Linked DNA regions of Tistrella bauzanensis. Each later gene encodes a partner of the first gene's protein in a complex. Links are inferred from orthologs where the notes say so. Each region holds a gene or a part of one and is shown in the gene's direction. Other genes may lie near its edges.

Evidence for each region.
Region 2: ykgO (region 1) and rpmE share a complex: the UniProt entries of both Bacillus subtilis proteins name them as parts of the 50S ribosomal subunit. The link is inferred for Tistrella bauzanensis from one-to-one orthologs.

The regions. Positions count from the first base shown.
Region 1 is NZ_BMDZ01000001.1:26,195-29,473, forward strand. Bases 11-2,972 are described here. They hold ykgO (type B 50S ribosomal protein L36), read left to right. Parts: upstream 11-1,409; coding sequence 1,410-1,535; downstream 1,536-2,972. Other genes in these bases: IEW15_RS00090 (AMP-binding protein), read left to right, coding at 11-95; IEW15_RS00095 (class I SAM-dependent methyltransferase), read left to right, coding at 284-1,252; IEW15_RS00105 (FAD-linked oxidase C-terminal domain-containing protein), read left to right, coding at 1,754-2,972. Outside these bases: more of IEW15_RS00090, read left to right, coding at 1-10; more of IEW15_RS00105, read left to right, coding at 2,973-3,241; glycolate oxidase subunit GlcE, read left to right, coding at 3,246-3,279.
Region 2 is NZ_BMDZ01000005.1:84,450-87,626, forward strand. What follows is about bases 21-2,880. They hold rpmE (50S ribosomal protein L31), read left to right. Parts: upstream 21-1,269; coding sequence 1,270-1,491; downstream 1,492-2,880. Other genes in these bases: IEW15_RS03900 (peptidoglycan -binding protein), read left to right, coding at 21-1,141; IEW15_RS03910 (Hsp20 family protein), read left to right, coding at 1,815-2,264; proV (glycine betaine/L-proline ABC transporter ATP-binding protein ProV), read left to right, coding at 2,768-2,880. Also shown: more of IEW15_RS03900, read left to right, coding at 1-20; more of proV, read left to right, coding at 2,881-3,177. UniProt on the Bacillus subtilis protein: While neither of the L31 paralogs is essential, this protein does not seem to function as the main L31 protein.

The DNA.
Region 1 (3,279 bases):
CGATCTACAAGGTGCCGGAGTTCCGGATCGTCGAGACCCTGCCGATGACGGCGACCGGCAAGGTCAAGAAGGAGGAACTGGCCGCACAGTTGTAGCCTTCAAGGCAGGGATGGCCGGTCACCGGCCATGATCGCCGCGTTTGCAGGTGGCGGCGCACATGTTCTTGTGCGATGGAAGGGCGGTCCGCGATTGAGTGGACCGCCCTTCGGCGTCTATGCTGTCGGTGCCGCCAGGGATGGTGGCCGGGACGGGGCAGATGACAGGCACGGAGACCCAGTGACGCATGGCGCGACGATCAGCGCGGCGGAAGCCCTCACGGCCCGGATTGCGGCAACGCTTCCTCGGCTGGTGGCAAAAGCGCAATCAACCGGTCCTGGCTTTGCCCGCCCCGACCCCGGTACTGCCGATCCTTGACCTGGTCAATCTGGTCGATCCGCCACCGGACGACAATTCGGTGGTCGGCAAGCGCAGCAAGGGGCCGCTCTGGACCACCGACCGGATCACGGTTGCCGAGCATCTGTGGGGCGAGGGCTTCATTCAGCCGGGCGGCCCCGAACTGGTCGACGAGCTGATCCGGCCGCTGGGGCTCGACAGTTCGATGCAGGTGCTGGATCTGGGCGCGGGCCTTGGCGGCGTGCCGCGTGCGATCGTGGCCCAGACCAATGCCTGGGTGACGGGGTATGAGCCCGATCCGCTGCTGGCCGAGCGGGGCAACGACTATTCTAACCGGGCTGGACTTGGCCGCAAGGCACCGGTGCAGCACTTCGATGCGGTTGAAAGCAAGCTGAAGCCCAATGCCTATGACGCGGTGATCAGCCGCGAGGCCCTGTTCGTGCTGCCCGACAAGCCCAAGCTGATCCGCGATCTGGCCGGCGCCTTGAAGCCGTCATCGGGCCAGTTGCTGTTCACCGACTATATGCTGCCGAAGTCCGGCTATGTCATTCCGGACCTGCGGCTGTGGGCCGGGGTGGAGCCGGTGACGCCTCAGCCGTGGAGCCTCGACGACGCCATGGAGGCGATGGAGGCGCTGAAGCTGGATGTTCGGATCCGCGACGACATCAGCGAGCTGATGCACCGGCTGATCCGGCGTGGCTGGGCGGATTTCGCCCGCCGGCTTGAGGGCGGCAACATGACCCGCGGCTTCCGACGCGCCCTGTTGAAAGAGATTGAGATGTGGGCCTGCCGCGCCACGTTGATCGAGCGCGGCCATCTGAAGGTCTATCGCGTCTATGCCAGGCGGGTCGGGCGCTGACCGTCCTGCCCGCGCGTGGCATCGCCACCATCATGCGATCAAGGGCGGTTCCGCGTTGACAGGGCAGGGGGCCGTCGATATCCTCCGCCCACTTTTCGCCTGAGGAGGAGCCCGGGGCAGTGCCCAAGGGCGCGTGAACCCGCGAGGAACCAGACCGATGAAGGTGATCAACTCCCTGAAGAGCGCCAAGAAGCGCGACAAGAACTGCCGCGTCGTGCGCCGCAAGGGCCGCGTTTTCGTCATCAACAAGTCCAACCCGCGCATGAAGTGCCGCCAGGGCTGATCCGTCTTTCGGATCTGCCGGCACTGCGCCGGACTTGTGATGACGCCGCCGCACATCATGTGTGGCGGGCGTGATCGAACAAAACGGCCGCGATCTTCGGATCGCGGCCGTTTTGCGTTCCGGTTGTTTTGCGTGTCAGCCGGGTGACGGGCGCCTATATTGATGCACCTGATGCCTGATGCAGCGTGCGTATGCGCGCCCTTGAGGAGACGGCACCGATGCATATGCCAGCCCCCGATGCGGCCTCTCTTGCCCAGCGCGAGGATCTGATCGCCGAACTGACGGCGCTGCTGGGACCGGCGGCGGTGATCGCCGATCAGACCGGGCTGGAGGCATACGAGAATGATGGCCTGACCGCCTATGCCCAGAAGCCGATGGTGGCGGTGCTGCCGGCCGATACCGCCCAGGTGGCGGCGGTGATGCGGATCTGCGGCCGCCGCGGCATCCGGGTGGTGCCACGCGGCGCCGGCACCTCGCTGTCGGGCGGGGCGCTGCCCCTGGCCGACGGGGTGCTGCTGGGGCTGGGGCGGTTCAACCGGATCCTCGACATCGATCTGGACAACCGCTGCGCGGTGGTTCAGCCCGGCGTGCCCAATCTGGCGATCACCACCGCCGTCGCCGCCCATGGGCTGTATTACGCGCCCGACCCGTCCAGCCAGATCGCCTGTTCGATCGGCGGCAATGTCGCCGAGAATGCCGGCGGCGTGCACTGCCTGAAATACGGTGTCACCACCAACAATATTCTGGGGCTGGAGGTGGTGCTGATCGATGGCAGCGTGGTGCGGCTGGGCGGCCGGCATATGGATGCCGGCGGCTATGACCTGATGGGCGTGCTGACCGGATCGGAAGGGCTACTGGGGGTGGTGACCGAGGTGACGGTGCGCCTGCTGCCCCGGCCTGAGACGGTGCGTGCCCTGCTGATCGGTTTTCCGGCTGTGGCCGATGCCGGCGCCTGTGTCGCCCGGATCATCGGCGCCGGCATCGTGCCGGCGGGGCTTGAGATGATGGATCGCGACGCGATCCACGCGGCGGAAGCCTTCTGCGATGCCGGCTATCCGCTGGATGTCGAGGCGCTGCTGATCGCCGAACTGGATGGACCGGGGCCTGAGGTCGAGGCGCTGATCGCGCGGGTGGCCGGCATCGCCCGCGACTGCGGCGCCAGCACATTGCGGGAGAGCGGGAGTGAGGCTGAACGCCAGCGGTTCTGGGCTGGTCGCAAGGCGGCCTTCCCGGCGGTGGGGCGCATCTCGCCCGATTATTACTGCATGGATGGCACCATCCCGCGCGGCCGGCTGCCAGAGATGCTGGAGATCATCGCCGGGCTGACCCGGACCTATGGGCTGCGCTGCGCCAATGTGTTTCATGCCGGCGACGGCAATCTGCATCCGCTGATCCTGTATGATGCCAATGCGGCGGGCGAACTCGACCGGGCGGAGGCGTTCGGGGCCGAAATCCTGAAGGCCTGTGTGCGTCTGGGCGGCGTGCTGACCGGCGAGCATGGCGTAGGCATCGAGAAGCGCGATCTGATGGGCGAGATGTTCGACGCGGCCGATCTGGCCCATCAGCAGCGGCTGAAATGCGCCTTCGACCCCGATGGCCTGCTGAACCCGGGCAAAGTGTTCCCGACCCTGCATCGCTGCGCGGAACTGGGCCGGATGCATGTCCACAAGGGCCAGTTGCCCCATGCCCATCTGCCGAGGTTCTGAGCCCATGGAGACCGGATGCGCGCATTTGCGGCCCGATG
Region 2 (3,177 bases), on another replicon or contig:
GCTGGACCAGCTGACCCGGCAGTTGAACGAACTGACCGAGCTTCTTAACCTGGAGCGTGCCGGCTCGGAAGAGTTGCGCGTGACCCTGGATCGTGTGTCGAGCGACCTGGAACGGTCGACCGCCGAGCGCGACAGTCTGGCGGCCAGGGTTTCGGCCGCCGATCAGCGGATCACTGCGCTTGAACAGGCCTTGAACGAGGCCGCGGAAAGCCAGCGCACCACCGAGGCCGACCGCGCCCGCATCGCCAGCGCGCTGGAAAGCGCCGAAGCCGACAAACGCAGCCTGACCGACCGGATGGCGGAACTGGAAGAGCGTCTGCGCATTCTGGACGAGCGGCTGGCCGCAAGCGAGCAGACCGCCGACGACCGTGCACTGGCCCTGCAGAGCGCCGGCGACCGGCTGGCCGATGCCGACCGCACCATCGAGGCGCAGTCGTCGAGCCTGATGGCGGCGCTGGACCGGGTCGACCGCCAGACCGCCCGGGCCGAGACCGCCGAGTCCCGGGCCGATGCAGCCGAATCGCGGCTGACCGACATGGCGGCACAGCTCGAACGGCTGAACCAGGAACTGGCGCGGCTGTCCGCCCTGCTGGATGAAAGCCGCGAACGCAGCGAGGAACAGAAGGCCGTGATCGCCGATCTGGGCCAGAAGCTCAACCAGGCCCTGGCCGCCAAGGTCGAAGAACTGGCGCGCTATCGTTCGGAATTCTTCGGGCGGCTGCGTGAGGTGCTGGGCGGCCGCGAGGACATCCAGATCGTCGGCGACCGCTTCGTCTTTCAGTCGGAAGTGCTGTTCGACAGTGGCGCATCGGAAATCAGCCCTGCCGGCCGCACCCAGCTTGCACGGCTGGGCGATGCGCTGAACCAGATCGCCGGCGAGATCCCCGACGACATCAACTGGGTTCTTCAGGTCGACGGCCACACCGATGTGCGGCCGATTTCCACCGCGGCATTCGCCTCGAACTGGGAGTTGTCGGCAGCCCGCGCGATTTCCGTGGTGAAGTTCCTGATTTCGCAGGGCGTGCCGCCCTGGCGTCTGGCCGCCGCCGGCTATGGCGAGTTCCACCCCATCGATACAGCCGAAACCAGCGATGCCTATCGGCGTAATCGGCGCATCGAGCTGAAGCTGACCAACAAATGATCTGAGGCCAGCCGACCGCTCACGGGCGGTCGGCTGGCCTCATACCGCGGCCGAATGGCGTTTCGGCTTGCCGACCTGCCCCAGCCATGGTATTCCGCAGCCTCGATTTTCCGCGAGGAGGCATCGCCATGAAACAGGGCATCCATCCGGATTACCACGAAATCACCGTGGTGATGACCGACGGCACGACGTTCCAGACCCGTTCGACCTATGGCAAGGCTGGTGATCAGCTGCAGCTTGACGTCGATACCAAGACCCATCCGGTTTGGACCGGCGGCACCGTCCGTCTGTCCGAGAAGGCCGGTCAGGTCGCGAAGTTCAAGAAGCGCTTCGCGAACTTCGGTATCTGAGCGACCCGCAGAGCGGCCCTGGCCCTCTGCCGGATCGTCCCGCGCGAAAGCCCGGCATCTGCGTCCCCTCGGGGCCGACAGGCGCCGGGCTTTCGCGTCTGCCGGGCCTTGGCATCCGGTCGTGTCGCGGGCTACATTTTCCGCGCGCCCGGACCTCTTGAACGCCCTTGTCAGGGCTCCTACATCATGGTCGTGCCGGGGCTGACAGTCAGACCGGCACCAGCCGACCGCCTCCCCTGTGCGGCCCGTGACGGGCGTATGAACGGATGCCAGCGGCGGCTGATCCCACCCACACGACACATTGCTCCTGGAGGATGTGACCCATGGCTGGTCTCCTGAATTACGCGCCCGCATTCCGCACCGTTCCCGCTTTCCGTGGTCTCGACGGATTCCGCTCGCCGCTGTTCGATCTGGTCGACCGGATCGCCGACAGTGCCCGGACAGACGGCGTCAACATCGCCCGTCTTGGCGACGACAGCTTCCGCGTTGAACTGGCCGTGCCCGGCTTCGTCGAATCCGAGGTCGAGATCACGGTCGAGGACCGGATCCTGACCGTGAAGGGCACCAAGCCCGAGGCGACCGAAGACGGTGTCACCTATGTCACCCGCGGTTTCGCGCCTGCGAGCTTCGAGCGCCGCTTTACCCTGGCTGAGCATGTCGAGGTGGAGAGCGCCGATCTGAAGGCCGGGGTGCTGAGCATCGCCCTGGTCCGCAAGCTGCCCGAGGCGCGCCAGCCGAAGCGGATCGCGATCGGCGCCGTCGGCACCGCGTGATCGAGGCCGGATGTAACCTGCCGTCACCAGCCATATCCGGCTGACCTGTGACGCGATGATGAAGAAAGCCCCCGCTGGCCCGGCGGGGGCTTTTTTTGTGCCCGGATGGGCCTTGGGGCAGCACACCAGCGGGCGTTCGGCATGCGATCCCCGCCTCTTATGCGTTAGATGCGTGATCACGAACAGACTTTATGCCCTCCCACGGGTTTTCAAAACCGGTCGCCTGTGATACATAGAGATCACGCATAGAATTCTGGACCAGGCATCAAGTCAGTCCAGAGCAACCCGGCGGTCTATCTGTCCGTGGACGATCTCGATCGTCTGGACATAGCGGGCCGGCGCTGATGGGCCCGTTCAATACGGCTATGCGCATCTCTGATGCGATTGTCACCCGATGGTTCGGCATGAAGGCTGGACTGTCCGGGCCCTTTTTTGTCTGGTGTCATCGCATGCCGGGCCGCAGTGCCGCCCTGATCAGGGCCGCCCGACCAGATCGATGGAGCATGACCGACAAGATCGTCGTCGAAGGAATGACCAAGGTTTTCGGGCCTCACCCCAGCCAGGCGCTGAAGCGCATTGCCAAGGGTGAAAGCTCAGCCGCCATCCATGAGGCCACCGGCAACACCGTCGCCGTGCGCGAGGTGAGCTTTTCCGTCAAGGCCGGCGAGATCTTCGTGATCATGGGGCTGTCCGGTTCAGGCAAGAGCACGCTGGTGCGTATGCTCAACCGCCTGATCGACCCCACCGAAGGCCGTGTGTTGATCGACGGCACCGATGTGACCGCCATGGATATGCGCAGCCTGCGCGATCTGCGCCGTCGCGATATCGCGATGGTGTTCCAGAGCTTCGCGCTGATGCCGCATCTGTCGGCGCTGGACAATGCCGCCTTCGGGTTGGCCGTGGGCGGTATGCC